DNA from 3 places in the Limnospira sp. genome. Region 3 is predicted to be linked to each of the others. Evidence: riboswitches for the same ligand, from Rfam matches in the RefSeq annotation. Region 3 holds a riboswitch; each other region holds the start of a gene.
The links. Region 3 has a riboswitch for cobalamin ahead of cobG (precorrin-3B synthase). Riboswitches for the same ligand answer to the same signal wherever they lie in the genome.
Positions count from the first base shown of each region.

Region 1 (10,323 bases), on a different contig from region 3:
TAGGCGCGGATGGCTTCAAAATACCAGAGGGTGGCATCGACCGTGTTATAGTCTGGGGTCTCGCCTACTTCTGGGAATCGGTTGGGCAACATTCCGCGATCAACATAATGGGAAAAGGTTTGTAAAATCGTGCGAGCAATATCTGCGCGTCCGGTAGATAGGGTCAAACCGGGTAGCGAGATCATCGTGTCTCGTCCCCAATCTCCAAACCAGGGATAACCAGCAATGATAGTTTTTCCTGGGGTTCCGTCTTTTAGAGTGCGATCGACTATAAACTGATCTGCAGCTAGTATCAGTTGAGTTATCCAATCTGGTGTCTGTGGTGCGGGTGACTTATACTCCAATAAGATGCCGTCTTTTTGGCGCTTTGCCTCTAACTCCGTCATCATATCCAGATTGGGATCAGCTTTGGTGCTGGCAATCACAGTTACCGCGCTACCCGGTGTCAAAGTTGTGTGTAAAGTACAAGCATGGAGGTGGTCTTCCGTCCAGTCCATCCCTCGGTAACGTTCTATTGCCAAATCATATCCATAGTACCAAGGATTACCCGGCGTAGAAATCATTACCTCTTCCTCCCCACTTCCCTGGGTGAACAGATATAGGGGGCTAGTATCCGGGAATAATCGAATCTCTACCCCTTGTGATCTGGATTTAATATCCATCTGACAGTTATTCCCATGATTGGCATGAGTATTGTAGTGGTGATCCCGATGATTGACCATCGCTTTGAGCGACAAACTTATCGCTTTTGTAGCCCGGAGTAAGGTATATTGGACATAGGTTGTATTTTCACCTGGTTTCATCCATATTCGTTTTTCTAGCAAAGCATCTCCACAAGCAAAGTCCCACACGGGAATAGTCCCCTCTAGTCTGAAGTGTTGAATATGCTTGAAACCTTCGGGATCTACTTTGCCGTCAGCCCACCTATTTGTATAAATTGGAAAAAATTGCTCATCATAGCTCACTGTTTCATCTAACTTGGTTAATAACAGGGTTCGATTGAGAGGAGGATTTAAAGCCGCTATCATTAATCCATGATAACGGCGGGTCAACAGTCCGCTGACCGTCCCCGCACCATAACCCCCAATACCATTAGTGATTAACCACTCTCGACATTCACTTGAGTTCAGATAATTGCAAATTTCTCGACCAAATGCTAAAACCATGTTCTATCTTGAATTTCTGTGGTGTAGATTACTTAAATGTATTATAATCTATCTTTAAAGAAAAATTAAATTAATTCAGATGCCCATGTAATGAGTAATAATATAACTTACCTAGACCATATCTGGTGTGGTTATTAGTATACCCACCATAATCTGGATGGTTAATGTTCCTACTGATTGGGGAAATGTATTATGTATAAGCTCTGTTGTTTCGACCTTTGACAGTACCCTAAAAACTTAGGATTGTGCTTTTTTATACCTCAGTTCATTTTTAACCTTTGATAATCATTAACTTTTGGGGAATATATGCAGGAGAAGTCGGGTCTAAAAACACAAAAAATTAAATCATCAATCATCAATGGTTCTGCCCTCGGTTTACTATTGATTAGTACAGTTATTGCTATCCTGAGTTTAATTCCTCTATATAATCGACTTAAAAACAATAAGGAAAAACAACTTATTTTTGAGAGTCAAAACAGTGTATCAATTATTAATAACTTGATTGATGAATATTTAGATAAATCATTAAAAATAAGTCAAAAACCAGGCATTGGTAGAACCATTAATGCTGAGGTACTCACCGATATTTCTCCGCAAGCCCTAGAAAATACCCGGGAAATGTGGCAAGATTTATTGGGGGATTATCTGACGGGAATTGCCTATATAAATGAGCAAAAAACGGTAATTTTAGCAGTAGGTCAATCCATACCAATAGAATTTTTAAATAAGCATAGATTTTCTACGGTAACAGGAGATATTATCGGTCTATTTGAAATTGATAATATTCCCCATATTCTGATTGAGAAGCATGGGACATTTAACGGCAGCCATTTATTTTTATTTAATTTATCACATCTGCGCCAACAAATCAGACAAAAAGCAAATTTTTACCGTTCAAATTACTTAGAAATTGCGATTTTAAATAATCATGAATTGAAGCCTATTTTGATTGACTATAATCAACCCAATCCGGTAATAGCGGCACTGAGTCAACAAACGGATATTTTAGAAATTATCAAAAGAAATTACCAACGCGGAAATCAAACGGGGGGGCTATGGTGTAATTCCTGTGATGCTTTCATCGCCTACAGTCCGATTCGCAATCTGGAAGCATCATTAATTATGGGTGAAAAGAAACGGCAACTCTACAGCCCGGTTTATCGCCAGATTTTACTATTATCGGGAACGATGATGCTATTTATCATGGTGGGAACAGCCTGTTTAGTGGTGATTATACGTCCCCTAACTAATCAAATTAGCCAAGAAATCTGGGAACGCCATAAAGCGGAGGCGGAATTAATTAAAGAAAAAAACTTTACCCAAACCTTACTAGAAGCTAATCCGGCTTTTTTTATAGTCCTAGATGTGGAAGGAAAAGTCAAATTCATGAATCCCTCGATGCTGAATACTCTAGGCTATAAGCAAGAGGAAGTGGAAGGGATGAACTACAGCGCCACATTTGTGCCGAAGGAAGAGGGAAAATCAGCGCCCTGGGTATTTGAATTAATGATTAATCGTCGCCTCCCCATACGCACGGAAGAAACTATGATCACGAAAGACGATCGCGAAATTATTGTAGAATGGTATGGTCGTGCGGTTTTTAATAAAGAAACAGATGAATATGAATATTTTGTGGGGGCTGGTTTAGATATTACCGATCGCAAACGCGCCGATGAAGAACTCCAACTACTTCAACAAATTACCCACGCTGTCAGCATCGCCGTAGATTTTGACTCAGCTTTAGCAGTGGCTTTAGATCTTCTTTGTCAAACCACAAGCTGGGAATTTGGGGAAGCATGGATTCCTAACCCTGAACAAACTCATCTGGAATATAGTTTAGTTAGCTATCAAGAAAAACCAGATTTCGCGGGTTTTTATGAACAGAGTAAAAAGTTTTTACTGGGTGTAAATGATGGTTTAGCCGGGAGGGTATGGGCTGGTCAAGAACCGGAATGGGATCGAGATATTTCTGAGGAATCTCAGGCTAATTTTTCCCGCTATTCTCTGATTAAACAATATGGGTTTAAAGCGGGGTTGGGTGTGCCGATTTTAGCAGATAATCGGGTGTTGGCGGTGTTAGTGTTTTTGATGTCAATGCCGCGCGAACAAGATAATCGCTTAGTTAAACTGGTGTCTTCAGTGGCTATGCAATTGGGTTCGGTATTTCAACGGAAGCAAGCAGAGGAGAAATATCGAGATATTTTTGAAAATGCTTTAGAGGGAATTTTTCAAATTGACCTACAAGGAAAGTATATTAGTGCTAACCCGGCTTTAGCTCAAATCTTGGGCTATGACTCTCAACAACAACTGTTGGTTAGGGGTAGCCAAATTAAGAATGTTTATGCTGATCCGGAAACTTATAATAGGTTTATTAATCTTTTACAAACTCGGGGTTCAGTTTCTAATTTTGAAGCCCAAGTTTATCGGCGGGATGGTGAAGCAATTTGGATCTGGCAAAATGCGCGGGCTATTTATAGCGATCGCCATAACCGTGTGCTTTACTATGAAGGGTCAATTATGGAAATTACCCACCTGAAAGAAACGGAAGCTAAACTGCGTCATAGCGCCTCCCATGACTCTCTTACCGATTTATGGAATCGGGCATTTTTCCTAGATAAATTAGATGATTCTATTAGAAAGTGTAAGACCCTAGATAATTATCAATTTGCTATTCTGTTCTTAGACCTGGATGGGTTCCAATTTATTAATGATAGCCTCGGACACGCCATCGGCGACCAACTGCTAATCGAGGTTAGTAAGCGGCTTACAGATTCTGTGGATTCACATATCCTCGCACGATTGGGAGGGGATGAGTTCACGATTTTATTAGAAAATATTAGGGATATTCAAGAGGCGATCGATGTGGCGGAAAGGATTCAGGAATCCTTAAAATTGCCGATATTCCTCGAAAAAAATCAGATTTTTACGGGTGCGAGTATTGGTATTGTTGAGGGTAACTCTAATTATCAAAGTTCTCCAGAGGTATTAAGAGATGCAGATACGGCCATGTATCGCGCTAAAAGGCAAGGAAAAGGCTGTTATGTGGTTTTTGACTCGACGATGCGAACCAATGCTCTGCGGCGCTTATACCTGCAAACCCAGCTACGTTTAGCGTTACAAGAACAACAGTTTGAGCTGAACTATCAACCTATTATTGAACTATCGACGGGGACTATTGCAGGATTTGAGGCTTTATTGCGTTGGGACCACCCCCAAGAGGGTTTGATATCCCCGGCTGAGTTTATCCCCATAGCTGAGGAAGCGGGTTTAATTGTTGATATTGGGGAATGGGTATTGCGACAGGCTTGTTTTCAGTTAAGCGAATGGAAAGAGAAATTTGCGGTTTATTCTAATTTGATGATGAGTGTTAACCTGTCTTCTCAGCAATTTACTAATGATTTAAGTCGGCGCATTAGCAAGATTTTAGTTGAGACGGGGGTGGCGGGTTCGGAGTTAAAATTAGAGATTACAGAAACGGCGATTATGAATGACCCGGAATTAGCGATCGCCACTTTACAACAACTCAAACAACAACAAATCAAAATTTGTATTGATGACTTTGGTACAGGTTACTGTTCGTTGGGTTATCTGCATAAATTCCCAGTAGATATCCTCAAAATTGACCGCTCATTTGTTAGTCAAATTCCCGAAGGTGAGGATAAGCGGGAAATTGTCCGGGTCATTGTGGCTTTGGCTGAAAGTCTGAAGATGGATGCGATCGCCGAAGGTATTGAAACTGCCGAACAACTCCACCATTTACAGAATTTTAAGTGTAAATATGGACAGGGTTATTTTTTCTTCCGTCCCCTCAATTGTCAAGCGGTAGAAGCATTATTAAACCATGATCAAAGGGGATTACCACTACCTGCCCAATTTTAACCAAATTTTAAGAATTTGACCGCCAATAGCGATCGCGTATCTGTTGCTGAATCTGATTTAACTGTGGTTGAGATAAAGCCATATTCTCAGCTTGTAACCAATTAATTAAATCCCCCACTAAAGGAACCCCCAAACCTAAATCTTGGAGTTGTTGACTTTGACTAAAAACGGCTTCTGGTGTACCTTGAAAAGCCAGTTTTCCCCTATCAAGTACCAAAACCCAATCCGCCCAGGCTTCGACAAAATCCAAATTATGAGTAGCGATAACCACAGTAGTTCCTCGCTGTTGAATCTGATTTAATAAGCAGTGAAAATTAGTAACTTGATAGGAGTCAAGATAAGCCGTAGGTTCATCCAAAAACAAGAGTTGTGGCTGCAACACCATTATATCAGCAATTGACACCCTTTTTTTCTGCCCCAAACTCAGATAATTAATCGGGAAATCCGCCAAACCCACTAAATCAAATTCAGCCAAAATTTGGCGCACCCGTTGAGCAATTTCTGAGGTAGATAAACCCAAATTACACAAGCCATAGGAAATATCTTCTGACACGGTAGTTGCTACTAACTGCTGTTCAGGATTTGGGAACACTAAACCCACCTTTTGGCGCAATTGATTCAACCATCGCCGTTTATATTGTAGCGGTTGACCTCGCCAACTAATCACCCCGGACTGAGGACGATATAACCCATTAGCTAATCGAAATAAGGTAGTTTTTCCGCAGCCATTACGTCCAATGACAGCATAACGCTGATATCTACCAAATTGACAAGTGATATTTTCCAGAGTTGGCTGCTGACTACCGGGGTAAGTATACTGAACATTATCAAATTCTAGTAACTCAAATTCCGATGACATACAACCATCCAATAATCACCAATAATAGTAGACAACCACAACATCCTTCCCAGGTATATCGAGGGTTGGATTGATGGCGAGAAACCGACCAAACCCGCAACTCTCCGTTAAACCCCCGCGCGGTTAATCCTAAACAAATTTGTCGATAATTTTCTAGGGTTTGTTGGAGTAGTTGACTGGTGACAATTCCTAAACTGCGGATTGTAGTTTTCCAGTCACCATAACCGATACGAACCTGTTGAGCGATTAATAATTGACTAGCGGTTTCAGTTAACATAAAAATAAACCGATACATTAACATTAATAGTTCTGTGATTAAACTGGGACAGCCAATCTTACGGAAAATTCTAATGATTTCGACGAAGGGGGTAGTGAGTAAAAGAAAATACATACAGGAGCTTAAAACTAGGGAGCGAGTTAGTAGAAAACCAGCTTGTTGCATTCCTTGATTACTGAAATATATCAAGATATTACCTAGGTTAAATTCCCAGATAATATCAGTTTTAATTAATTCAATATTAGCTGAATTAACCACCCCCAATAGTAAGGCGGGAATGCTAGTTAACCAAAAACTGAAGGGGATGGCTTGCAATTTCAGATAAATTCCTAGGGGAATTTTAGCGTAAATCACGACCCAAATTGTCACCCAAATGGTGATCAATATTTGCAGGAGGGGGGGAGCCGCCAAACTGAGACAAAACAGGATGGCGGCAAAGGCTAACTTATGTTCTGAGGGTAAATACCTTAACCGATTGGTATAGGCGATCGCATCAATTTGATGGTACATTTAGGATGAGCGATTTTTGCCTTGTTTACGGCCTTTATATAAGCCAATCACATAGCCGACGATACCCGCACCAATAGCAGCTTGAGAAACAAATAACAGGCTCTCAATTTCGCCACTGGGAACTTCTAAGATAGGTTCAAACCAGGGTTGATAATTGGGTTGAATTTCGCCGATGAGATTTTCGGCTTGTTCATCGGCTCCCTCATAATCTCCTCGGATAAAAATTAGCGGCGTTACCGATAAAATAACGACAGCTAAAATCATCCACAAATTGCCATTTTTTACAGGTTTATCAGAAGTTGGTGTCATGATTTTACTTAGCTATTAGCTTTCCCAATTTTCAAGGTTTGCAGTTCTTCTGAGGCGTAGGACTCTAACCAATTCCAAACTACCAGCGTTAATAGTCCCTCACTAATTGATAGGGGAATTTGAGTGACTGCAAAAATCCCCGCAAATTTGATAAAGGAAGCCATAACCCCCCCAGAAGCAGCCGGAAAAGCTACGGCTAACTGTATGGAGGTAATTAAATAAGTGGCTAAACTTCCCAAGGCTGCTGCGAAGAAAATACCTAACTTTTGTTGGTTAAATTGGCAGAATAGTTGATAAATGCCATAGGCAACCCAAGGGCCGACAATCGCCATAGAAAATACATTAGCTCCCAAGGTAGTTAAACCGCCGTGAGCGAGTAATACGGCTTGGAAAAGTAGGACTAAACTGCCTAAAACTGTCATCACTGACGGTCCGAATAAAACCACTCCTAATCCGGTTCCGGTGGGGTGAGAACAACTCCCTGTAACTGAGGGGATTTTTAGAGCTGACAGGACAAACGTAAAGGCTCCTGCTAGGGCAATTAATAGCTTTAGTTCGGGGTTGTTTCGGGTAATTTTGGTGAGTTTTTGAAAACCAATAACCCAGAAAGGGATGATTAACACCCACCAAAAAATTGCCCAGGTAATAGGTAAAAAACCTTCCATAATGTGCATTGCTTGAGCTGGAGTGGCTGCACCTATTACCAAATAAAATGTTAACCCAATCATGGCGATTAGGTGTATCATTCGATGATTTTTGCTCATCTGTACCTCGCAGATTTGTGAGTGAGAAATAACTATAGGCGGGCATCCTGACTCACAGATGGGGTGGACAAATTAGCCGGAAATCTGATTACAGTTGCGGGACAGCGCCGGATTTACACCGAACTTTCCCCATTACTCCTAGTGGCTGTTCCCCACTAGAACCTATAGTTGGCGCTATTGTATCATGTGTAGGTCAACAGTGAACCAAGCTGGCAAATATTTAATTAAGTTTGCTCTCGCCTGGCCCAATATTGTTGGACGGCTTGGACGTTATACCAATTTAAAAAAATCCGAGAAATTTCTAAGGCTAATTGAGGCTGACCACGATTAATTAACCACTGTAAAAAATGCGCCATGGTCCTTTCATTGAGTTGACCTCTTAGGGATAAAATGCCCCAGAGTATCCGATGCAAAATGGTCATTTGAATCATCATTTTGACTGACCAGGTAGGATGTTTTTGATAGAAAACTACCCCCATTCTGCCTCTTTGTTTTTCTTTTTCAATTAGGGCGGGTATTTGGTCTAAGTTAAAGGGGGGATGCCAATGATATCCGACGGCGGCGGGGCATTTGATTAATTTTAAGCCTAATTTTTTTAGCCTAACTCCTAGTTCCAGGTCTTCCCAACCATAAAGCTGAAATTTAGGGTCAAATAATCCGGCTTCGATTAGCCAATGGCGGGCGATCGCCACATTTCCGGTGGCAAAATAAGCGGCAGAAAAATCGGTGATTTTATAGGGTTCTGTGGTGGGATTTTCAAAATTGCAGGTATTCACAACTCGACCATAGGTAAAGATGCGATCGCTTTTTTGAGAGTTGGCAATTAAGGCGGTAGCGTGAGCGGCAAGAAAGCTATCAGTTACCACCAAATCACTATCGATAAAAACAATCAGATCTCCCCTCGCCTGTTCAACTCCCAAATTTCGCGCCGCCGCTGGTCCCTGGTGGTCTTGCTGGTAGATGCGAAGATGGGGAAATTCGAGGGTGTTAGTTCCCAACCATTCCACAGTCCCATCAGTGGAACCATCATCGACTAACACCACCTCATAGCCAGTCACGGCGGCGCTATAGGTTTGATTTTCCAATGCTCTCAGACACTTCTGTAAAATCGGCAAACGGTTATAGGTAGGGATAACAACGCTAAAAAACATATATTTTCTGGGACAGTTGGCGATGCTCTGCAACTATAACCTAATTGTTACAGCCTTACTTTTCAATGGTGGCGATTGGGGTGATAATGAAATGTTTGTTGATCTAGGAGCTTTGGTAGATTATGGGTCGCGCTGAAAAAGCTGTACTTGCCTACTCTGGTGGTGTAGATACCTCTGTCTGTATTCCTTATCTCAAAAATGAGTTTGGGGTAGCTGAAGTAATTACTGTGGCGGTTGACTTGGGACAAGGTGATGAACTAGGACCAGTGAAACAAAAGGCCCTCGACTCTGGCGCGAGTGAGTCTTTAGTGATTGATGTACAACAGCGATTTGTACAGGAGTTTGCTTTTCCGGCTATTCAAGCTAATGCTTTGTATGAGAACCGCTACCCCCTGGCTACGGCTTTAGCACGTCCTTTGATTGCTCAGGTTTTGGTGGAAGTTGCCGAAAAATACGGAGCAGATGCGATCGCTCACGGTTGCACGGGAAAAGGCAATGATCAGGTCCGCTTTGATGTCTCTATCGGCGCTCTCAACCCTAATATTAAGATTTTAGCTCCGGCTAGGGAATGGGGTATGAGTCGGGAAGAGACGATCGCTTATGGGGAAAAATTTGGCATTTCCTTCCCCGTTAAAAAGTCTTCCCCCTACAGTCTCGATCGCAACTTGCTTGGTATGGCGATCGAAGCTGGACCTCTGGAAGACCCCTGGGTTGAACCCCCAGAGGATGTCTATGGGATGACTAAAGCGATCGCTGATACTCCTGACCAGCCAGAATATTTAGAAATTGGCTTTCAATCTGGCATTCCTGTTAGCCTCAATGGGGAAGCACTCAACGGCGTTGACCTCATCTCTCGCTTAAATGCGATCGCCGGAAACCACGGTATCGGACGCATTGATATGATCGAGAATCGTTTGGTAGGTATTAAATCTCGGGAAGTTTACGAATCCCCTGCCATGGTTGTACTCATTCAGGCTCACCGAGATCTTGAAAGTCTGGTTCTCACTTCTGATGTCACCCGCTATAAACGCGGTATTGAGGAAACCTATAGCCAAATTGTCTATAATGGCCTCTGGTTTAGTCCCCTCAAAGGTGCGATCGATGCCTTTATCAAACAAACTCAAGAACGGGTCAGCGGCACTGTACGGGTCAAACTGTTTAAAGGCAATTGCAACATTGTCGGTCGCCAGTCTGACAAATCCCTCTACAGCCTTGACCTGGCTACTTACGGTTCTGAAGATGTATTTGACCACAAAGCCGCCGAAGGATTTATCTATGTTTGGGGTCTTCCCACTCGCGTTTGGTCCGAAAAAATCAGAGAGTAAGATTTAATTGTCAATTATTGGGGCGGGTTCTACAGTTAAGTCAGCACCCCCGGCTGAAGCACGGGGGCTTCGTGCCCCCCGCT
Region 1 is NZ_JBIMLI010000127.1:31-10,353, reverse strand. Features, by position in the region: gene ACTIE0_RS18615 (amylo-alpha-1,6-glucosidase) at 1-1,166, opposite strand, end outside; gene ACTIE0_RS18610 (sensor domain-containing protein) at 1,473-5,045, shown strand; gene ACTIE0_RS18605 (energy-coupling factor ABC transporter ATP-binding protein) at 5,053-5,904, opposite strand; gene cbiQ (cobalt ECF transporter T component CbiQ) at 5,888-6,691, opposite strand; gene ACTIE0_RS18595 (energy-coupling factor ABC transporter substrate-binding protein) at 6,692-7,000, opposite strand; gene ACTIE0_RS18590 (energy-coupling factor ABC transporter permease) at 7,009-7,764, opposite strand; cobalamin riboswitch at 7,785-7,945, opposite strand; gene ACTIE0_RS18585 (glycosyltransferase family 2 protein) at 7,989-8,915, opposite strand; gene ACTIE0_RS18580 (argininosuccinate synthase) at 9,038-10,240, shown strand.
Region 1: it holds a riboswitch for cobalamin, as region 3 does, so the genes downstream of both, ACTIE0_RS18590 (energy-coupling factor ABC transporter permease) here and cobG (precorrin-3B synthase) in region 3, are expected to answer to the same signal.

Region 2 (10,323 bases), on a different contig from region 3:
ACCCCTTGAAAATCGCCATCACAAGCGACATAAATTTGGGTCATTTGGCTAGTAGAAATCAGGGAATTATCACCCCAATTAACCCGCTGTTGTTCGAGAAAACGTTGACTTCCCACCAATACCTGATGACCTTCAATTTCGGCTCGTACTCCCAAGCCTAAATCATAGAACCATTCTCCTCGTGGGGGAATAGTAATGTCAAGTTGAGCAGCATAATTAACGATCGCCTCGGCGACAGGGTGATTAAGTCTCATTTCCGCGGCCGCCGCCAGTTTTAGCAGTTCGGTTTCGGACATTCCTCCGGGAAGCGTCCGCACGGCAGCGATCGCAATTTCACCCTCGGTTAGAGTTCCGGTTTTATCAAAAACCACGGTATCAACTTCGGCGAGTTGTTCCAAAGTCCGACCACTGCGAACCAAGATACCATGGCGGGTTGTATGATTTAATGCACCCCAAAAGGCTGTCGGAATTGACACTCTAATTCCGGTGACAAAATCGAGGGTAAGAATAGCGGCAGCCCTAGCAGCATCTCGGCTAGTAACTAATACAATACCCGCCAAAAGTAGAGAAGGCAAGATTAACCTATCTGCGACTTTTTCGGCATAATTAGCCATGCGGGTATCATAAACGGGAGCCTTTTGTAATAATTCTATACTCAAAGCAGCTCTAGTTTGAGAACCGACGCGATCGGCTTTTAAGTAAAGCTGTCCTGAACGCACCAAAGTCGAAGCTAAAACCGACTCTCCCACCCGTTTAACTAATGGCATTGCTTCCCCAGTTAAACCCTGTTCATCAATAACGGCTTCTCCTTTTAAGACAGTACCATCTACGGGGATTTGTTCCCCCGGATAAACGACGACTTTATCCCCCACATGAAGGCGATCGCTTGGGATTTTTTGCGGGGGTAAATCATCATCCACCACCACCCATGCAAACCTACCAATAGCATCCATCAAACTCGCCGTGCGTACCTCCGTCGCCCGCGCCGTTTGTTCCCGAATTACATCCCCCAATTCATGCAGTAAAATCACCATAGCCGGGGTAACTAACTTACCCTGAGTCGCACTTAAACTCAAGGCGAGAAAATCCAGACAATCAATATTTAACCGTCGCTGATTAATCAGGCTATTAAAAGCCCGTTGAGCCACAGGAAAAGCCGCTAGAATAAACGCTATTCTCGCCACAGGGCGCAATGGTGTTAATTGCGGAAACCGACTTAAAACCGCCAACGCAGTGGCTATAATTGGCAGCCGCAGACTCGACTCGTTTTCCTCTACAGTCCCTGATTTTTCAGGGGTTTTCGGCTCATTATTAACACCATAAATTGGCTTATCATAAAATTGATGATTTGTCAAGTCTTTGACTACATTAATCACCAAATTTGATAAATCAACCGCCGCCAATTTATTCGGGACATATTGCACCACCATACAGGCGGCTATGGGGTTAATCCGCACATAGGTAATACCGGAGTTTTTTGCTAAAATCTGCTGAATTTCAGTAGCTAATTGGGGATATTTAGCTAATAGGGGAATACGAAAGCGAGTCCGTCCAGCTACCTGATGAATAACCTGGCATTCTTGATTAGATAATGATGTTGATATCGCGGTAGTCATGATGTGGGTTCAGAATCATCGGAGACGGAATTTGTATCAGGTTCAGCAGTAGTTTCAGCCTTTTCTAGGATAGTAACTAAATACATACCTAACTCCAATTCCGAAACCCCAGCCGGGTCATATTGAATAATCAAAGATGCAGCGGTGCGGTTAATGCGTACCGACTTAACTCGCTGTTCCTCAGACAACAGTTTTTCTAAGCGTTTCGCATAGAGAACATCAGTCATTAAACGGGGAATACGCAACCGAAGCCGTCCGGGTATAGAATGAACAATAGTATAATCTTCGGTTTCAGTTGTGGTAGCTGTGGGACTATTATCTTGATGGTTATTAGGACTTGTGGCTTGAGTGGAATTAGTAGCGGGAGAGTTAGCCTTAGCCTCCTGCTTCAATTGGCGAACTAATTGGCGAATAATTGCAGCCATTAACAGGTTAACTATCAAGGCTTGCGCCCCCCGTAGCCGCAGGCGACTGGTAACTAATAAACCTGCTACCACAGGTAAAATCGTCACCACTTCCTCATAGTCTTCTAACCACCGACCTATTTGGGGAAGAATGTCGGGGTTTTCTGCGGTTTGAATTTCGGTAGATAATGCTGAATCCGTCATGGTCAATTTACCTTATTTTCAGGACAGTATACCATAGATAATTCACGAACCCAATAACTAGGAGAATTGACAACCTCTCCGGCGCTGATGTCGGTGTCCACCATAACAGTTGTTTTGATTAGATATGGCTATGGTTTGAGTACGTCTGGTGACACAACGTTTAAAGGCGGGTAAATGGTTTTCTTGGGATGCACGTTGCAAATTTAAGAACACATTTTGTACATCCCAGTAATTTGATGTGGCTTTCAATAACCTTTGATACATTTCCCCATTTTCAATTTCGGCTTTAACTCCTTGTTCGCAGGCTTCTTGTACTGAGTTAGGGGGAATTATACGAGTTTCCCAATCATCCTCTGGTATGGGAATATTATACCTAATAAACAGTGGAATTAATGCCTGTATATGCCTTTTTTCGGCTTCGATAATATTCACAAAGGGTCTAATCGGTCCGAATTTTTGGATAATTAACCGATAGGTAGCACAGGCTTTATATTCATCCTGTATGGCTTCACATAAAGCCTGTTTAAGACTATCCAGGGCTGGATTATCTGACATTTTGATTAACTCCTGATTAACTCATTAAATTAGGGAGATATCCATTCGTAAAACTCGATCGCTTCTGGGGAGCAACTATGACAGCCCCCGCAGGCTTTACCCTCCACTTTACAAACTCGCCCCTTTCTAATTAATTTGCCCAGCATGAATCGCAGGGTATCAGCATCAATTTTCATCTGATGTTCTAATTCTGTCAAAGAAACGCGACCATGATTTCTGAGATGATTTTGCAGTTGTTGAAGTAGCATAGTTGACGACGGGATAAATGGTGCGATCGCTAGTCTCTATGGTATCATGAATATACCTGTTAACACCGATAACCATAAATTCACAAATCCTTGAGACTAGCTACAGCCAAAAGGCTAATAACCTGCTTTTTTGGCAAGTCTAACCCTGGCTACAAACGGGGAGAATGGCGACGGTTGCTAACAGCTTTGAGACTAACTAAAGTAGCACCCATGACGATACATAGTCCCATCAATAAACCCAAAGCCTCTCCGGTATTTTGTGATAAAGTCATCGCCTGATAGTAGAAACTAGCAACCCAGTAGGCTAGTCCAGTAGTCCAAAGCGCCACAAACACCGTCCAACCGAGATTAGTTTCCCGGTAAACAGCAGCAATGGCAGACACACAGGGGAAATAAAGCAACACAAATAACAGGAAAGCAAAAGCGGCGGTAGAACTACCAAACCTTTGAGACATTTGACCAAAGGTGCTATAACTAACCTCCTGTGCTGTGGCGGCTTCTTCCTGATTATCAGTGCTTTCCATAATACTTAAACCAATGGGATCAAGTATTTGATTACCTAAATCAGCTAAGTTAGCGGGAATACTAGCAAAGGCTTCGGCGATACCTCCCCAAAAACTAAATTCTTCTTCGGGTTCTTCCACTGAGTCGGCAGCGGATGCTTCATCAGCCCCTAATTGCTTATAAAGGGCATCCATACTGCCAACCATGACCTCTTTAGCAAATACTCCGGTAAATAAGCCGACAGTAGCCGGCCAATTATCTTGAGTGATTCCCATGGGGCTAAAAACTGGGGTAATTGTGCGACTAACGGCACTTAAAAGAGAATCCTGGCTATCCTGTTTCCCGAAAGAACCATCAGTGCCGACAGAATTTAATAAACCCAGAATTAACACGACAATAACAATCATTTTCCCGGCGCGGGTGATAAAGGCTTTTAACCTTTCCCAAGCGCGGATTAATACACCTTTGGCGGTGGGAATATGATAGGGGGGTAATTCCATGACAAAGGGTGCAGATTGACCGCGTAAGAGGGTATGCTTCATGACTAACCCGGTGAACACGGCTGCTAAAATCCCGATGATGTAAAGCAAGAAAACGATATTTTGTCCGTTTCTGGGGAAAAATGCGGCTACAAACAGGGCATAAACTGGCAGGCGCGCCCCACAGGACATAAAGGGATTCATTAAGACGGTCATTAGGCGATCGCGAGGATTTTCTAAAGTCCGGGTTGCCATAATACCGGGAATATTGCAGCCAAAACCGACCATCATTGGCACAAAAGACTTACCCGGAAGCCCCATAAACCGCATAAACCGATCCATAACAAAGGCGGCGCGGGCGAGATAGCCAGAGTCTTCTAAGATGGCTAGACAGATAAACATTAAGCCAATTTGGGGGATAAATGTAGCAGTGGTTTGGATACCGCCGCCAACTCCTTCGGCTAGAGTACCGATTAACCAACCGGGGGCGTTAATTTGCTCAAGGCCATGAGCCATGCCATCTACAAATACGGTACCAAAGGCGATCTCAAAAAAGTCGATAAATGCGCCGCCAAAGTTAATGGAAATCAGGAACATCAGGTACATGACTACCAAAAAAATGGGTATACCCCAGGCGCGACTGAGGACTACCTGATCAATGTGATCGGAAACGTGCTGTTGTACTAGGTCCGATCGCTGTGTGATACCCTGTAACATCTGATGAATCCAGCTATAGCGCGCATCAGCAATCAATAAGTCGATATCTTCTCCCAGGGTTTGGTGTATGCGGTGGCGGTGGGTGGCAATTTGCTTAACGACATCTTGATTAACCAAACTTTGGCGATCGTCATATTGCAATAAACTGAGACTTTGCCAACGATAGTCTGGGGGTAAGTAGTTATATTGTTGGGCTATAGATTCGGTAATTTCATTGAGGGCGGCTTCGATAAGGGCTGGATAGGCGACTTTAGCTTGGGGGCGGTCTGCCATAAGTATGGCATCTCGGACAATTTCCCGCAGTTGTTCTACCCCTCGCCCAGAACTAGCACTCATGGGAATTACCGGACAGCCTAAGCGATCGCCTAATTGTTGGGCATCAATGGTAATTTGCCGCTGCTGGGCTATATCTATCATATTCAGGGCGATCGCGATCGGCAAACCCATTTCCAGCAGTTGGGTGGTTAGATACAGATTTCGCTCTAGGTTGGACGCATCTACGATATTGATAATTAAGGTGGCTTCACCCGATAGTAAATAGTCTCGCGCTACCTGTTCATCTAATCCAGTGCTGGCATCTTCCACGTCCAGAGAGTAAACCCCTGGCAGGTCAATCACCTTGATGGCCTGGTTTTGATAACGATAGCTTCCCTCTTTCCTTTCTACGGTAACTCCGGGCCAGTTACCTACCCGCTGATTACTACCAGTTAAAGCATTAAATAGGGTCGTTTTCCCACAGTTAGGGTTTCCCACCAAAGCAATACAGGACATCGCAGCCTTATTATCGGTTTGGCGGTTCAGTTCCATAGACTGACTCACAATTTTGTTCCTCCTTTAGGATGGGTTGATCAATGCCACCTGGAGGGCATCTGCTTCGTCTTTGCGTAAACTCAGGTTAAATCCCCTGACCTCAATTTGGGTTGGGTCTCCTAAAGGTGCGTGGCGTTTGACTGTAAATTCCACCCCTGGAGTTAATCCCATGGCTAATAATTTCCGTTTGTAGCTACGGGCGGCGGGGTCATAACCAACCACCCGCAACCGAGAACCGATCGCCGCATGGCGCAACTGCACAACATTAGTCTTATTCATTGATGAGAGTTTCCTTTTCGACTGGGTGAGGTTTTCTGTGGCGACCTGAATATTCTCAGCCATATCTGCCCCCAGTCCTAAGCGATGGTCGCCTAGGGCGATAATCACTGATCCACTGGTTGTGGAACTAATGACATTTAATTCTACACCTGGCATTAACCCCATCCCCATTAGACGGGTATTGCCTCCGGCACAATTGAGAGCAACTATATATAAGCGATCGCCTACCTTCGCCTCGGACAAAGCAAAGGTTCCCGGAATTGATGATTCGCCCACTACAACCAATGATTCTGGTGATTCACTTATGGTGCGAGCATGACCAGTGTTGTCTTTGAGGTAAGTAAATCCTGACCAGCTTGAGCCACCATCAAAGCCGTTCACGGATACATCGGCACAGTAGTTATCATTGTCCATAATCTATTGGCTCTCTGTTGAGCTAATTGAGAATTAATTTTAATTAATACCATGTAACTAAGTAAAAATCCCATTGTTAATAAATTTTTAATAAACCCCCTTGTTTGGAAAAAGCACAAAATTATACTACAAAAATTAATTTTGTCAACCCCTTGCAATATTTGTTTGCAGTGTGTTACATTTGTTTACAAGAAGTCAGAGAGGCAAAAATACTATGGTTCGTGGACAAATTATGGAAGAAGGTGGACGCGCAAATGTTTACGCGATCGAACCCCAAGTATATGTAGAGGAAGCGCAACAATTCGGTTTCAACAAATACGCAGAGAAACTCAACGGACGACTAGCTATGATCGGGTTTATATCCGCCCTAGCCTTAGAAGCATTAACCGGACATGGTGTAATTGGCTGGTTAACTAGCCTGTAAAACCCAGATTTTGTCAACCTATAATTCAGTAGCATTTCGGAGACTTGTATGAAAACAGATTTTAACTTTCCTAACAAATACTTAATCGGACCTGTAATCTTTCGACCGGACTTTAACAGTACCTCAGAAGTAATTACAGCTAACCAAGCCTGGTCTTTATTCTTCACAGGTGGTCAGGAAGACAAAGCCCTTGGTTATAATGCAGAATACGGCAGGTTTTTTACAAATTTACTGATGGCGATCGCCGTTAGTGGCGCTATTGGGGCTTTGATTTTCACTAACTTAGTCTAAGTCATCAAATTTACCTATCTCTCCCTATTCACTAATAACAAACCGTCCCTGTTTAGAAATAAGCAGGGACTTTTTTGGTTTTTCCCCGAATTCGCCCAACCTGTGATAAGATATTCCCGATATCGGTTCTAAGGGAAATCAGCCCTTAGAGGAAAGGGGGAAAGTCCGGTGTAAGTCCGGCGCTGTCCCGCGACTGTGATGGGACTCTGTTAGTCTCTCAGTCAGAATGCCCGCCGATAAGTAACCTATTGTTGATTCATCTGCGAGGTATGGATGATGGTTGATTTAGTATTTTCACAATCTAAATATCATAGCGATCGCCCATCTAAACTCTAGGAAAATCTCAACATTTATAGATAGCAAATCGCTATAATTTCGGAGGAGTCAAAAAACCGTGCATAAAATTCCTGTAACCATTATCACCGGATTTTTAGGGGCTGGAAAAACCACCCTGATCCGCCATTTACTGCAAAATAACCAAGGTCGTCGGATCGCGGTATTAGTCAATGAATTTGGCGAAGTAGGTATTGATGGCGAAATCCTCAAATCTTGCCAAGTTTGTGACGAAGAAGAAACGGAAACTAATATCATCGAATTAGCGAATGGTTGTCTGTGTTGCACCGTCCAGGAAGAGTTTTTGCCGACTATGCAAGAACTACTTAAACGCCAAGATGCGATTGATTCGATATTAATAGAAACCTCTGGTTTGGCTTTACCAAAGCCACTGGTTCAAGCCTTCCGATGGCCGGAAATTCGCACGAAAGCGACGGTAGATGGTGTGATTACGGTAGTTGATAGTGAAGCCCTAGCCAATGGTCAACTGGTGGGAGATTTAGAGGCTTTAGAAAAGCAGCGTCAAGCGGATGAAACTTTGGAACATGAAACACCAATCGAGGAGTTATTTGAAGACCAGTTAGCTTGTGCTGATTTGGTACTTTTGACGAAAGGCGATCGCATTGATCGAGAGTCTCAAAACCGGGTTCAACAATGGCTAAAACAGGAGTTAACCCCAGGAGTGCAGGTGGTTTCCTGTCAGCAAGGGAAAATTTACCCTGACATATTATTAGGCTTTAATGCAGCGGTAGAAGACCATCTGGACAGTCGCCCTAGTCACCATGACCAGGAAGAAGAACACGAACACGATGATGATATCAATGCTGTGCATTTAGTCTTAGATCCAGTTAAGGACTCCGCCAGTTTAGTTAATCAATTAAAAGCGATCGCCCAGCAGTGGGAAATCTACCGCATCAAAGGTTTTATAGCCGTAGCAAATAAACCCATGCGGATGGTAGTTCAAGGAGTCGGAAACCGATTTGATACCTTCTTCGATCGCCCCTGGAAAGCCGACGAACCTCGCCAAACTCAACTGGTGTTTATTGGTCGTAGTCTTAATCAAGAACAAATAGCCACTTCTTTGCAGTCAGAAACCATGGCGTTAAACAGGTAGAAATCTTATCAATTTTGGTGATTTTAATAATGCGATCGTCCTTATTTAAACAGTAGTAAAATTCACAGCGTCGCCAAAATAGCCCCAATACAACCACACTTTACGCTACTTTCCGTCTCGTCTCCATCCCACCTTCTCCTCCTAATACCATATTGCGTCCCCCAGGTATTCCCCATCTAGTTCACTCTCTAAGTCATGATAGGTTTACCTTTGGATACCCACATTTGATCAATGGTTCGCAAATTCTGACAGAAAAACTGTTTAATCATCTATGGTTCAAAAACGAACAATTGAGGAATTGCATCAGTCAGCATCTTTATTCTAGCCAAAGTTTTTGGTTCAACAACAACTCGAACAGAGTATTATCCCGGTGCTGATTGAAACCCAACAGCAGTTTCTCTCAATTCTAGCCTTGGAATTAGAAAATCCCCTAGATATATTTACCACTTTAGAAATATCAAAGCTCTCTGCTAATTTATTCCTCAAACACCTTCTGATCTTAGCAGATTTTGGAGGTGAAAAACTACAACGTTTAAATCAAGAGTTTGATTTATTGTTCCCCGATGGAGAATTAGAGTATATTTGGAACAACACTCAATTTTGTTATCGTTTTCAGGTGTTACCCATATCAGGAATATTATCAAACCAAAAACTCAACGTTTCCAGCCAGAAATTACTGTTAAGGAAACAAACTCTGTCTGAAGTTTATAAAGATATTATTGTCGTCCTCCTGTTTGCTGGAGATTCAACAAATCCTAAAATTTCTGGCATTTTTAAGACTTGGGGATGTCAGATTGGACAATTAATGGGTAAGTATGATGAACTTTCCGAGTTTATACGCCAGCGTTATATTTATCTAAGCCGTATTACCGCAGGAGCTAAAAGTAATGATTTAGGTCAGCTTTTGCAACGTCATATATATCAATATTTAGGTAAAAATTTAAATCAAAATGATATTAATATCAACCTCAATTCTACCATCCCTGGAGTCAGTCATAAGCAAACAGGAAAAAGAGACACTAACTTTGATATTGTCGTAAGTAAAGGTGAAAAATATATAGCAATTGAAATTAGCTTTCAGGAAACCACAAATAGCACAATTGAGCGGAAAGCGGGTCAAGCAAAATCAAGATTTGAGCAGATTGATGGCTTGGGTTACAAGATTATTTATATTATTGATGGAGTCGGTAACTTCCAACGCCAATCTGCTCTGAATACCATTGATGAGTATAGCCACTTGCTTCTGGCATTTTCTGAGTCAGAACTGAATTACTTACACTACTTTATTCTCGACTTTATAGAAAATGAAAACCGTTAAATTTATAGATTTATTCGCCGGAATTGGGGGATTGCGCCTCGGCTTTGAACAGGCGCTTGAGTCTTTAGGTTGCATTCCTGATTGTCTCCTCAGTAGTGAAATTGATGGGGATGCTAGACAGGTTTATCAAGCTAACTTTTCCGAAACTCCCCAAGGCGATATTCAGACCATTCCCTCCCTTCCCCCCCATCATGTTTTGCTGGCTGGATTTCCCTGTCAAAGTTTTTCATACGCCGGGAAAAAAGCTGGTTTTGGAGATACACGGGGAACCTTGTTTTTTGAGATTTTACGTCTCATGGATAGCCAACAACCCCAGGCTTTTATTTTTGAGAATGTTCGCGGTTTAGTCACCCATGACCAAGGGAAAACTATCAACACAATTCGCCAAAAAATGCAAGAGCGTGGTTATAGTTTTGACCTATTTTTACTGAATAGCTCCAACTATGGTGTTCCCCAAAATCGCGTCCGAGCCTATATGATGGGTGTTCTGAACCAAACCCCTCACTTCAACCTAGTGTCAGATTTGGGTGCTAAGGATTCTCACTCTTATGAGTCCGGTCAACTGTCTCTATTTTCTGCGCCTAAACCTTCCTGTAAAGTCAGAGATATTTTA
Region 2 is NZ_JBIMLI010000013.1:32,690-43,012, forward strand. Features, by position in the region: gene ACTIE0_RS04095 (heavy metal translocating P-type ATPase) at 1-1,616, opposite strand, end outside; gene ACTIE0_RS04100 (HMA2 domain-containing protein) at 1,613-2,224, opposite strand; gene ACTIE0_RS04105 (ferritin-like domain-containing protein) at 2,282-2,779, opposite strand; gene ACTIE0_RS04110 (FeoC-like transcriptional regulator) at 2,809-3,027, opposite strand; gene feoB (Fe(2+) transporter permease subunit FeoB) at 3,177-5,534, opposite strand; gene ACTIE0_RS04120 (ferrous iron transport protein A) at 5,562-6,230, opposite strand; gene ACTIE0_RS04125 (chlorophyll a/b-binding protein) at 6,445-6,654, shown strand; gene ACTIE0_RS04130 (hypothetical protein) at 6,703-6,945, shown strand; cobalamin riboswitch at 7,052-7,197, shown strand; gene cobW (cobalamin biosynthesis protein CobW) at 7,340-8,392, shown strand; gene ACTIE0_RS04140 (DpnII family type II restriction endonuclease) at 8,727-9,710, shown strand; gene dcm (DNA (cytosine-5-)-methyltransferase) at 9,697-10,323, shown strand, end outside.
Region 2: it holds a riboswitch for cobalamin, as region 3 does, so the genes downstream of both, cobW (cobalamin biosynthesis protein CobW) here and cobG (precorrin-3B synthase) in region 3, are expected to answer to the same signal.

Region 3 (10,323 bases):
GACCGCCCAAGGGGATGAAAGCGATCGCGAATATTTCTTAGCCCAAAGTGGCGCTGATGGTTACATCCCCAAACCTATTATAGATCATCAAGCCTTTATTGACCAAATTAAAGCCAAAATCGCGGGGGATGTCCTAGCCGAAAATGACCCCAAATAGAGGTCGCCAAATACTCCATTAATCCACCTGTTGAGCATTACGAATAGCCGTATCCGGTAAAATGCTAGGGGGTGGAGAAATCTCGATCGCCTGTATATTTTCCATGGGAATTACTAACAAACGATCCTCCAACTCTATAATAATTTCATGGGAACCCAAAATCTGTTGCAGAGGACTGACAGCGCTACCCTGCAAAGTTTGCTGAGGCATAAACTCAAACTCGTAGGACTCCCCATTAATATAATGAACCGTTAAGGAAATCGGAGTTAATTTACTCATTGACGACGTGCTTCTAACTGTTCATAAACTTTCCGTAAATCCACCTGATGATAAGCCAGAGCCACCAGGGAATGATAAAATAAATCGGCTACTTCTGAGGCGATCGCCTGCGGCTCATCATCCTTACAAGCCATAACTACTTCCGCCGCCTCTTCTCCGATTTTCTTGAGAATCTTATTATCTCCCCCGGCGAATAACTGACAGGTATAGGATTGGGAATTTGGATGATCTCGGCGATCGCAAATTACCCGAAACAAACCCGCCAAGGTATGTCCACCAGAGCCATTTAACTCCGAGGGACAATAGGCAACCCCAGCCACCAGAAAATTGCCCCGGTAGTCATAGCTAATGGACTCCAGTATAATATCAGGATGCCAAAGTTCAATCTGTGACTGTTGAACCCACCACAGTTGTTGAGTCGCGAGGGTTTTCTGTAGTGCTTCCCGGTTCATCGACCCCAAAGCCAAAACCCCACCATTTAAGATATCCTGAATGGCGATCGCTACCAGGCCCTGATCATCGTAACGAATTTTATCAATATCAATCAGATTCCCCAATTCTGGGGGTTTCCCGGCTGCCATAACTCCACTAAATGTCATAAAAAACACCACTACTGTTTAGAATATCATTTTGTGTCTCACCGTTAGCAAATTTGGCACCACAGCATCCAAACATATTAAGCATAAGGAGATTAAAGTGGTAAGCACCCCATTAAAAACAACAAAATCTGAGGAAATCTTTAGCGCCGCCCAAAAAATCATGCCAGGGGGGGTTAGCTCCCCAGTGCGTGCATTCAAATCCGTTGGCGGTCAACCCATAGTTTTCGATCGCGTCAAAGGAGCATACGTTTGGGACGTTGACGGGAACCAATATATTGACTATGTTGGCACTTGGGGGCCAGCTATTTGCGGTCATGCTCACCCAGAAGTAATCGCCGCTCTCCACGAAGCGCTAGAAAAAGGGACCAGTTTCGGCGCACCCTGCGCCCTAGAAAACGTTTTAGCGGAAATGGTGATCGACGCTGTTCCCAGCATCGAAATGGTAAGGTTTGTCAACTCTGGTACGGAAGCCTGTATGTCCGTACTGCGACTAATGCGAGCCTTTACGGGTCGCGAAAAAATCATCAAATTTGAGGGCTGCTACCACGGCCACGCGGATATGTTCCTAGTCAAAGCCGGATCGGGTGTGGCGACTCTCGGCTTACCCGATTCTCCCGGCGTACCTAAAAACGTGACTGTAAACACTCTCAACGCCCCCTACAATGACCTAGAAGCGGTCAAAAAACTATTTTCGGAAAATCCAGGTCAAATCGCAGGTATCATCCTAGAAGCCGTTGTAGGCAACTCTGGCTTTATTCCTCCTGATGCGGGTTTCCTGGAAGGTTTGCGGATGCTGACCGAGGAAAATGGCGCTTTACTGGTATTTGATGAGGTGATGACTGGCTTCCGCATTGCTTACGGTGGCGCTCAAGAAAAATTTGGTGTTACCCCAGATTTAACTACTTTGGGTAAAATTATCGGTGGTGGCTTACCTGTGGGAGCCTATGGCGGTCGTCAGGATATTATGGCTATGGTCGCGCCAGCAGGTCCCATGTACCAAGCGGGAACCCTATCAGGAAATCCCCTAGCCATGACGGCGGGAATTAAGACTCTGGAACTATTGCAAAAGCCGGGGACTTATGAATATCTCGACCAAATTACCAAAAAGCTGAGTAATGGCTTATTGGAAATTGCTAAAGAAACAGGTCATGCAGCCTGTGGTGGCCAAATTAGCGCGATGTTTGGGTTCTTTTTTACGGAGGGACCTGTTCATAATTATGATCATGCTAAAAAGTCTGATTTGGCGAAGTTTGGTCGCTTCCATCGAGGTATGTTAGAACGGGGTATTTATTTGGCTCCTTCACAATTTGAGGCTGGTTTTACTTCTTTTGTGCATACTGAGGAAGATATTGATCAAACTCTGGCGGCGGCGCGGGAAGTTTTATCTGGTCTGTAGATAATTCTGACAGTCAAGAACTGGGTTTTTTATGGAATTGATGGTTAAGTCTGTCTGGAATTCCCATAGAAAACCTGGTTTTTGCTGGGGTTTATCGGGCTAATCTTAACCTATTAATTTGGATGAGTAATTACTGTAAAAAAATCTTGATTTTGGGAGGAACGGCGGAAGCGACAGCCCTATATGATAGGGTTCAAACTATGGCGAATATAGAGGCGATCGCTTCTTTTGCGGGTCGCACTCAACAGCCAGTTACCCCGAAAGACCCGGCGGCTTTTCGGATTGGGGGTTTTGGCGGTGTTCAGGGTTTAATCGACTATTTAAAACAACAAAAAATTGATATTTTAATTGATGTTACCCACCCCTTTGCTGCCCAAATTTCTGACCATGCGGCTATAGCAGCTAATGAATGTGGAATTAAACGGTTAATGGTTGTCCGTCCGGCTTGGGAAAAAGTCCCCGGCGATAACTGGGTTGAGGTGGATAGTCACTCACAGGCTACTATGGTTTTATCAGGGTTAGCTGAACGGGTATTTTTAACTATTGGTCGTCAGGAACTTTCCGCCTATGCTGAACTAAAAGATATCTGGTTTTTAATGCGGATGATTGACCCACCTCAGCCGAATTTACCTATACCTAGGGGGGAATTATTGTTACAAAGGGGGCCGTTTTCGGTGGTAGATGAACTGTCAATTTTACGGGAATATCAACTGGGTGCAATTGTTAGTAAAAATAGCGGCGGTGATGCTACCTACGCCAAAATTGTGGCGGCGCGAGAGTTGAAATTACCTGTGGTTATGGTGCAACGTCCTCCCATTCCTATGGGGGAAACAGTGGCTGATATTGAGTCGGCGATCGCTTGGTTACACCAACAATAAACCGCCTTTTTAGTTATGGTTTCAGCACTGACCATTGAGTGACAGTAGCTAAGGGTTTCCAGCCTAAAAAATTGCCAATGGCTGCAGTTCTTTCAATGCCAATTCGGGTAAGTTCCCCCCCTAATTTATTATGCCATTGTAACAGAAGTAACTCACTCTCAACTGTGACTGTATTAGCCACTAGACGACCTCCCGATCGCAATTTTTTCCAACAGGTTTCTAATAGACCTGGGGTGGTAATACCACCACCAATAAAAATGGCATCAGGGGAAGGTAAATTAATTAATGATTCGGGTGCTTTTCCGGCTATTATTTGCAGGTCTGGAGTCCCTAAAGCTGTGGCATTATCAGCAATATATTCTAAGCGTCTGGGATGCTGTTCTATGGCGATACTTTGACAACGGCGATCACTTCTCATCCACTCAATACCAATGGACCCACAACCTGCACCGACATCCCATAAAAGTTGTCCCGGTAGGGGAGATAATCGACTGAGAGTAATCGCTCGGACCTCCTGTTTAGTTAACTGTCCGTCGTGGTGGTAGGCGCTGTCAGGAAGTCCCGGGAAACTAGGGGAAAAGTTAACGGGATTAGAACTAATACACTCTACGGCGATCGCATTTAAATCAGCCACTTCGTCAACATCCCAAGAGGAAGCGATACCCGAAATTTGTCTCTCTTTTTTGCCTCCCAAATGTTCCAACACCACGATTAAACTATCACCAAATCCTTGATGTGTTAGGAGTTCAGCCACGGCGGCGGGAGTGCGACGATTAGCACTTAAAATTAACAGACGCGCACCCCCATAAATTACCCGATTTAATAAAGCCAGGGGACGACCACATAAACTCAGGGTTTCTACATCGGTTACAGACCAACCCAAACGACTACAAATTAGGCTAAATGTAGAGGGAGAAGGAATTATAGTAATTTCCTCAAGGGGTAGGCGACGGGTAAGGGTAACGCCAATACCATACCACATCGGATCGCCACTAGCTAAAACACAGACGGGTTGACCACGGCGGCGGATAATTTCTGCGATCGACTCATCCAGAGGAGAAGTCCAGAGGAGTTTTTCTCGTTTATCCTCCGGGGGTAACATTGCTAAATGACGTTGACCACCGACAACTACTGAAGCCATAGATAAAAGCGATCGCGCCGTGGCGCTTAACCCTTCTAACCCATCTTCCCCAATTCCTACAATTGATAACCATTTGTGGGAAAAATCCCTGCTGACCATGATTTATAGTTAAAATACCAGTATTCATGATATAGTATTTGGGCTTGTCGTTGGGAAAGTTCGGTGAGATTCCGACACTGTGCCGCAACTGTAATACAATTTTCTGAGTCAGAATGCCAACTACAAGTTATTGATGAGTTGTCAAAATCAGCTAATTTTGCGGCTCATTCTCTGCGTCGCATGGAGAAACAAATCACCATGAATTGGTTAGTTAAAGCAAATGTTTGTCCGGGTCTATTTTATGGAACCCACGCCCAGGATGGTTTTTTAATCCGCATTCGGACTCCGGGCGGATTAATTAATAGTAAACAGGGTAAATTATTGGGTTATTTATTAACGGAGTGGGGAGGGACGCTACAAGTAACTAATCGCGCTAATTTACAAATTCGGGGAGTGCAAAAACCACCAACTAGCGCCGTTTTTGAGATGCTGAAAAAATTAAATTTAGCTGCTCAACATCCCCACATAGACCACCTACGCAATATTATGGGTAGTCCGACGGCGGGAATTGATAGCCAGGAGTTAATTGATACTAGTCCCCTGATTAAAGCCCTGGATAATCTGATTCAAAATCACCCGTTAATTGGCGAACTTAGTCCTAAGTTTAGCATCGGAGTTGATGGGGGGGGGACTGTGGGAATTGGTATCCGTTCTCCGGTGGCTTGGGAACATCGATATAATGAGATTCAGCTTAATGCGATCTCGGTAGATGATGGGAATAATAGCATTAATTTTCAGTTGGCGATCGCCGGAGATAAAAAGCTATATAATACCCAACTTGTCATCACGCCAGAACAATGTTTATCTGTAGTCGCTACCCTTATTAATGTCTATGGGGAGTATGTCCGAAACAACCCCTTAGATACCGGGAAAAAGCCTCGGATGAAACAGCTAATTGACCATCTAGGATTAGATACATATATCCAGCAAGTCAACAGCCAACTAACCCAGCCCTTGCCGATATTGTCCGCTGAACCTACCCCCAGCCAACCCTATCATCATTTAGGAATTTATCCCCAAAAAAACGCCGAATTGTGTTATATTGGGATATCATTACACCTAGGACAAATTAATGCACAACAATGGTTAGGATTAGTAGAACTTTCAGAAACCTTTGGTAATGCCGAGTTAAGATTAACCCCTTGGCAAACAATTATAATGCCAGATATTCCCCATCAACAAATCAGCCAATTATTGCCGAAACTATCTTTATTAGGCTTCGCGGAAATTGAGTCAAATCAAGTGGCGATCGCTGCTTGTGGTGGTAAGCCTGGCTGTGCCGCATCACTTACCCACACTCAAACTCACGCTTCCCAATTAGCAGAATATCTCCACCAGCGATTAAATTTAGATACTCCTATTAATATTCATGTAACTGGTTGCCCTAAATTTTGCGCTCAACCCAGTCCCGCAGAAATCACCCTTTTAGGGCATACAATTAATCAAAATGGGAAAACTATCGAAGGCTACCAAGTGTATCTTGGGGATGGTGAACAATCCTTAAAACAAAAAATTTTTGAGGGAGTATTTACCGAAATACCCGAATTTTTAGCCAATTTTTTGACCCAAAATCGCCCACTTAATTAATCACTAATTACCTGCAAATTTGCTGATGATAGACTACCTGCGTGACGGCAACCAAATATATCAGAAATCCTTTGGAATAATTCGGGATGAAACCAACTTTCAAGGTTTATCAGATGATTTATCTCATGTAGCAGTTAGGTTAATTCATGCCTGCGGAATGACGGATATTATCGGAGATTTACAAGCCTCAGAAAATGCCGTTAAAGTCGGACGGGAGGCACTACAACAGGGAAAAGCCATCTTTTGTGATGCCATGATGGTGGCTAGGGGAATTACTAAAAAACGCTTACCTAAAAATAACCCGATTATTTGTACCCTAAATCATCCAGATGTCCCTAATATCGCTCGCCAGATTGATAATACTCGGTCGGCGGCAGCATTGGAGTTATGGGGGGATAATTTACAAGGCGCAGTGGTAGCCATTGGTAATGCACCGACTGCCCTCTTTCACCTGCTGGAAATGTTGGATGATGGTTTAGTGAAACCTGCACTGATTTTAGGGTTTCCGGTCGGCTTTGTCGGCGCGGCAGAGTCGAAACTTGAATTGGCATCTAATAGCCGTGGTATTCCATTTATGACACTCCATGGGCGGCGCGGTGGGAGTGCGATCGCAGCGGCGGCAGTAAATGCGTTAGCAAAGGAAAATGAATTATGACTAAATTAGGGCGACTTTATGGGTTGGGAATTGGTCCGGGAGATCCGGAATTACTAACTTTAAAAGCACATCGTATTTTAACAACTGTTCCCGTCATTGCCTATCCCAGTTTGGAAAATGGCAAGGTTTTAGCTAGGGCGATCGTCGCCGATTTTATCTCCCCTGATCAGATCGAAATTCCTATCCCCCTACCCTTTAGTGTGCAGCGATCGTCACAGCCTTATTATGATATCGGGGCGGAAAAAATTGCCGAACATCTCAGCCAGGGGAAAGATGTGGCGGTTTTGTGTCTGGGAGATCCGATGCTTTATGGTACGTTTATGTACATTTTTAATCGCTTATCAGGGCGGTTTTCAATTGAGGTCATACCTGGGATTTCTTCAGTGATGGCTAGTGCGGCTATGTTGGGAGTACCGATAACTTATCGCAATGATGTCTTTACCATTCTTCCGGCTACATTAGAGGCGGATATATTACGCGATCGCCTCTCGGTAGCTGATGCAGCCGCCATTATGAAATTAGGTCGGCATTTTGCTAAAGTTTATCAAATTTTGGCAGATTTAGGACTACTACAAAGGGCTTTATATATCGAACGCGCTACTTGGAAAAATCAGGCAATTATCCCCATTACAGAAGTTGACCATAACTCAGTTACCTACTGGTCATTAATTTTAGTACCTAGTCACAACCTGCCCAAATAACCCCGAATTAACCCTTAATTCCCCCTAAGTTATGAACCAACCAGCCATTATTGTTTTAACCGAAAATAGTCTTGATGTGGCTAAGAACATCCAAAAAGCGCTAGGTAATGGGATTATCTATGGTTCCCCAAAACGCACCCAGTCGGCTGATTTAACCTATGATAATTTTGGGGATACCCTGCGGGAACTCTTCCAAACAGGAACCCCCATTATTGGCATTTGTGCGGCGGGGATTTTAATTCGCACTTTAGCACCATTATTAATCAATAAATGGCAGGAACCTCCCGTTTTAGCTGTGGCTGAAGATGGTAGCGCCGTCGTGCCACTTTTAGGGGGTTTACAAGGGGTTAATGATTTGGCGCGTAAAATTGCCCAATTCTTGCAGGTTTCTCCAGCTATTACCACCACAGGAGAAATTAGATTTAAAACGGCTTTATTATCTCCCCCCAAGGGTTATCAATTGATTAATCCTGATGATGCCAAAACCTTTATTTCCGATTTGTTGGCGGGAGAACAAGTTAAATTGCTCGGAGATGCACCCTGGTTACAAAATAGTAAATTGCCCTTTGATGAACAGGGAAAATTGACTATTGAAATCGTAGATAAAGCAGATATAGACACTCTTCAGCCTAGGGGCGATCGCTTAATTTATCAGTTAGAGAGTTCACCAGAAATCACCGGTAAATTAGCCATAATTGGCACCGGACCCGGAAGCCATGATTGGCTATCTCCCCAAGTTCGCGAGGTCTTAGAAAATGCTAGTGATTGGGTAGGTTATAAAACCTATTTAGACCTAGTTGAATTTTTAAGAAAACCCGAAATTATCCGCCATGAATCTGATAATAGGGTAGAATTAAATAGGGCGGAGACTGCCTTAAATTTAGCCGCTAAAGGGCGTTCAGTGGTGCTAATTTCTTCCGGCGATCCAGGCATTTACGCCATGGCTTCAGCGGTATTTGAAGTATTAGAAACCAAAGCCAAACCAGAATGGGAGGCGATCGCTATCCAGGTCTGTCCAGGTATTTCCGCCATGCAAGCCGCCGCCGCCAGAGTTGGCGCACCATTAGGACACGATTTCTGCGTCATTTCCCTATCAGATATTCTCAAACCCTGGGATGTCATTATCAACCGCATTGAATTAGCCGCCAAAGCCGATTTAGCCATGGCATTTTATAACCCTGTTTCTCAACAAAGAACCTGGCAACTTGACCAAGCAAAACAGATATTATTAAAGTGGAGGTCTCCCCAAACTCCCATTATCTTAGCCCGAAATTTAGGCAGAAAAGGAGAAACCGTCACCGTCAAAATACTCGAACAATTAACCGCTCAAGATGCCGATATGCGAACCATAATTTTAATTGGAAACAGCCAAACTCGCATCATTAACCAAAACCAAAACCAGCAGTGGATTTACACCCCACGCCATTATCCCTCTCTCCCCAAAGGACGGGTTTATTAATCCTCCGGTTGGGAAACGAGAAACTAGCAGAACCCCCCGACAATTAACAATTATTAATTAATCACTGGCTGGGGGCGGGTTTATTAATCCTCCGGTTGGGAGGCGATAAACTACCAGAACCCGCCCCTACAATTATCAATTATTAATTAATCACTGGCTGGGGGCGGGTTGATTAATCCTCCGGTTGGGAGGCGATAAACTAGCAGAACCCCCCGACAATTATCAATTATTAATTAATCACCGGGTGAGGGCGGGTTTATTAATCCTCTCCTAGGCAAACGAGAAACTGGCAGAACCCGCCCCGACAATTAACAATTATTAATTATTAATTATTAATTATTAATTATTTGCGTTTTCGATTATTAAGAATCTGTTACCCTAGAGTGTACCCATTCCACAATAGCATCAGCCAAAGTAGTCGCTAATTTCCGCTGTTCAACCGGGTTAATAATCCATTCAAACTCTTCGGGATTAATCATAAACCCTAATTCCAATAATACCGAAGGGGTAACAGAAGGACGAGTTAGGGCGAGATTATTCCAAAAGACACCATAGGAAGGTCGATCCAATTTTTCCACCAAATAATTATGCAGAAAAACCGCTAAATTGTGGGCTTGGGGATGAAACCAAAACATCCCAACTCCCTTGGTATTGATGGCATCTCCATTATCCGGTAAGGCATTATAATGAATCGAAAAAGCCAGATCCGGCTTTTGTTGATTAATCATTTCCACCCGTTCATGAGGCCATAAATCATCATCACCCTCGCGGGTCATAAACACCGTTGCACCCCGTTTAATTAACTCACTTTGCAACAGAGAAGACATGATCAAAGCGACATCTTTTTCCGGGTATCCTGTCGGTCCTCTCGCGCCTAAATCCTCATCACTACCATGTCCGGGGTCTAGTAAAATTTTCACCCCGGTTAGAGGTCTTCCCCGGCGAATAGATGCCAGAAAACTCTGATCATCTAACGCACCCAATTCGGGGGGATGTTTAAGGGATAAAACCAAAGTTGTGCCAGCATAATTAACTTCATATCCCCACTGCTGAGAAGTTCTAAAATGGAAAGTATATTCAACCGCTGCTTGAGTTTCTCCCATGGGTGAGAGAACAGGTTGCCAGTCCATCCGTTCAATTAATGGGTTATCATCAAAGCGGATAGTATCAGTTTGGGCAGTTGTATTATGCAGAGTAATAGTTAAAGTTCGATCGCCCTGTTTAATACTAATCGGAACCGGAACTTGTAAAGGAAAATAAACCTTAGTCCATTGTCCATCTCGGCGCGCACTAGCGCTGCGAATCATGGAATTAGGAGGAATAGAACCGGAGAAAATCCGGGTTTCATCCGCTTTTATCCATCCGCCATAGT
Region 3 is NZ_JBIMLI010000004.1:47,631-57,953, reverse strand. Features, by position in the region: gene ACTIE0_RS01550 (response regulator) at 1-157, shown strand, start outside; gene ACTIE0_RS01545 (hypothetical protein) at 176-436, opposite strand; gene hisE (phosphoribosyl-ATP diphosphatase) at 433-1,035, opposite strand; gene hemL (glutamate-1-semialdehyde 2,1-aminomutase) at 1,133-2,431, shown strand; gene ACTIE0_RS01530 (cobalt-precorrin-6A reductase) at 2,554-3,309, shown strand; gene ACTIE0_RS01525 (bifunctional cobalt-precorrin-7 (C(5))-methyltransferase/cobalt-precorrin-6B (C(15))-methyltransferase) at 3,323-4,549, opposite strand; adenosylcobalamin-variant (AdoCbl-variant) riboswitch at 4,593-4,676, shown strand; gene cobG (precorrin-3B synthase) at 4,688-6,136, shown strand; gene ACTIE0_RS01515 (precorrin-8X methylmutase) at 6,162-6,791, shown strand; gene cobI (precorrin-2 C(20)-methyltransferase) at 6,788-7,492, shown strand; gene cobJ (precorrin-3B C(17)-methyltransferase) at 7,524-8,951, shown strand; gene ACTIE0_RS01500 (N-acetylmuramoyl-L-alanine amidase) at 9,314-10,323, opposite strand, start outside.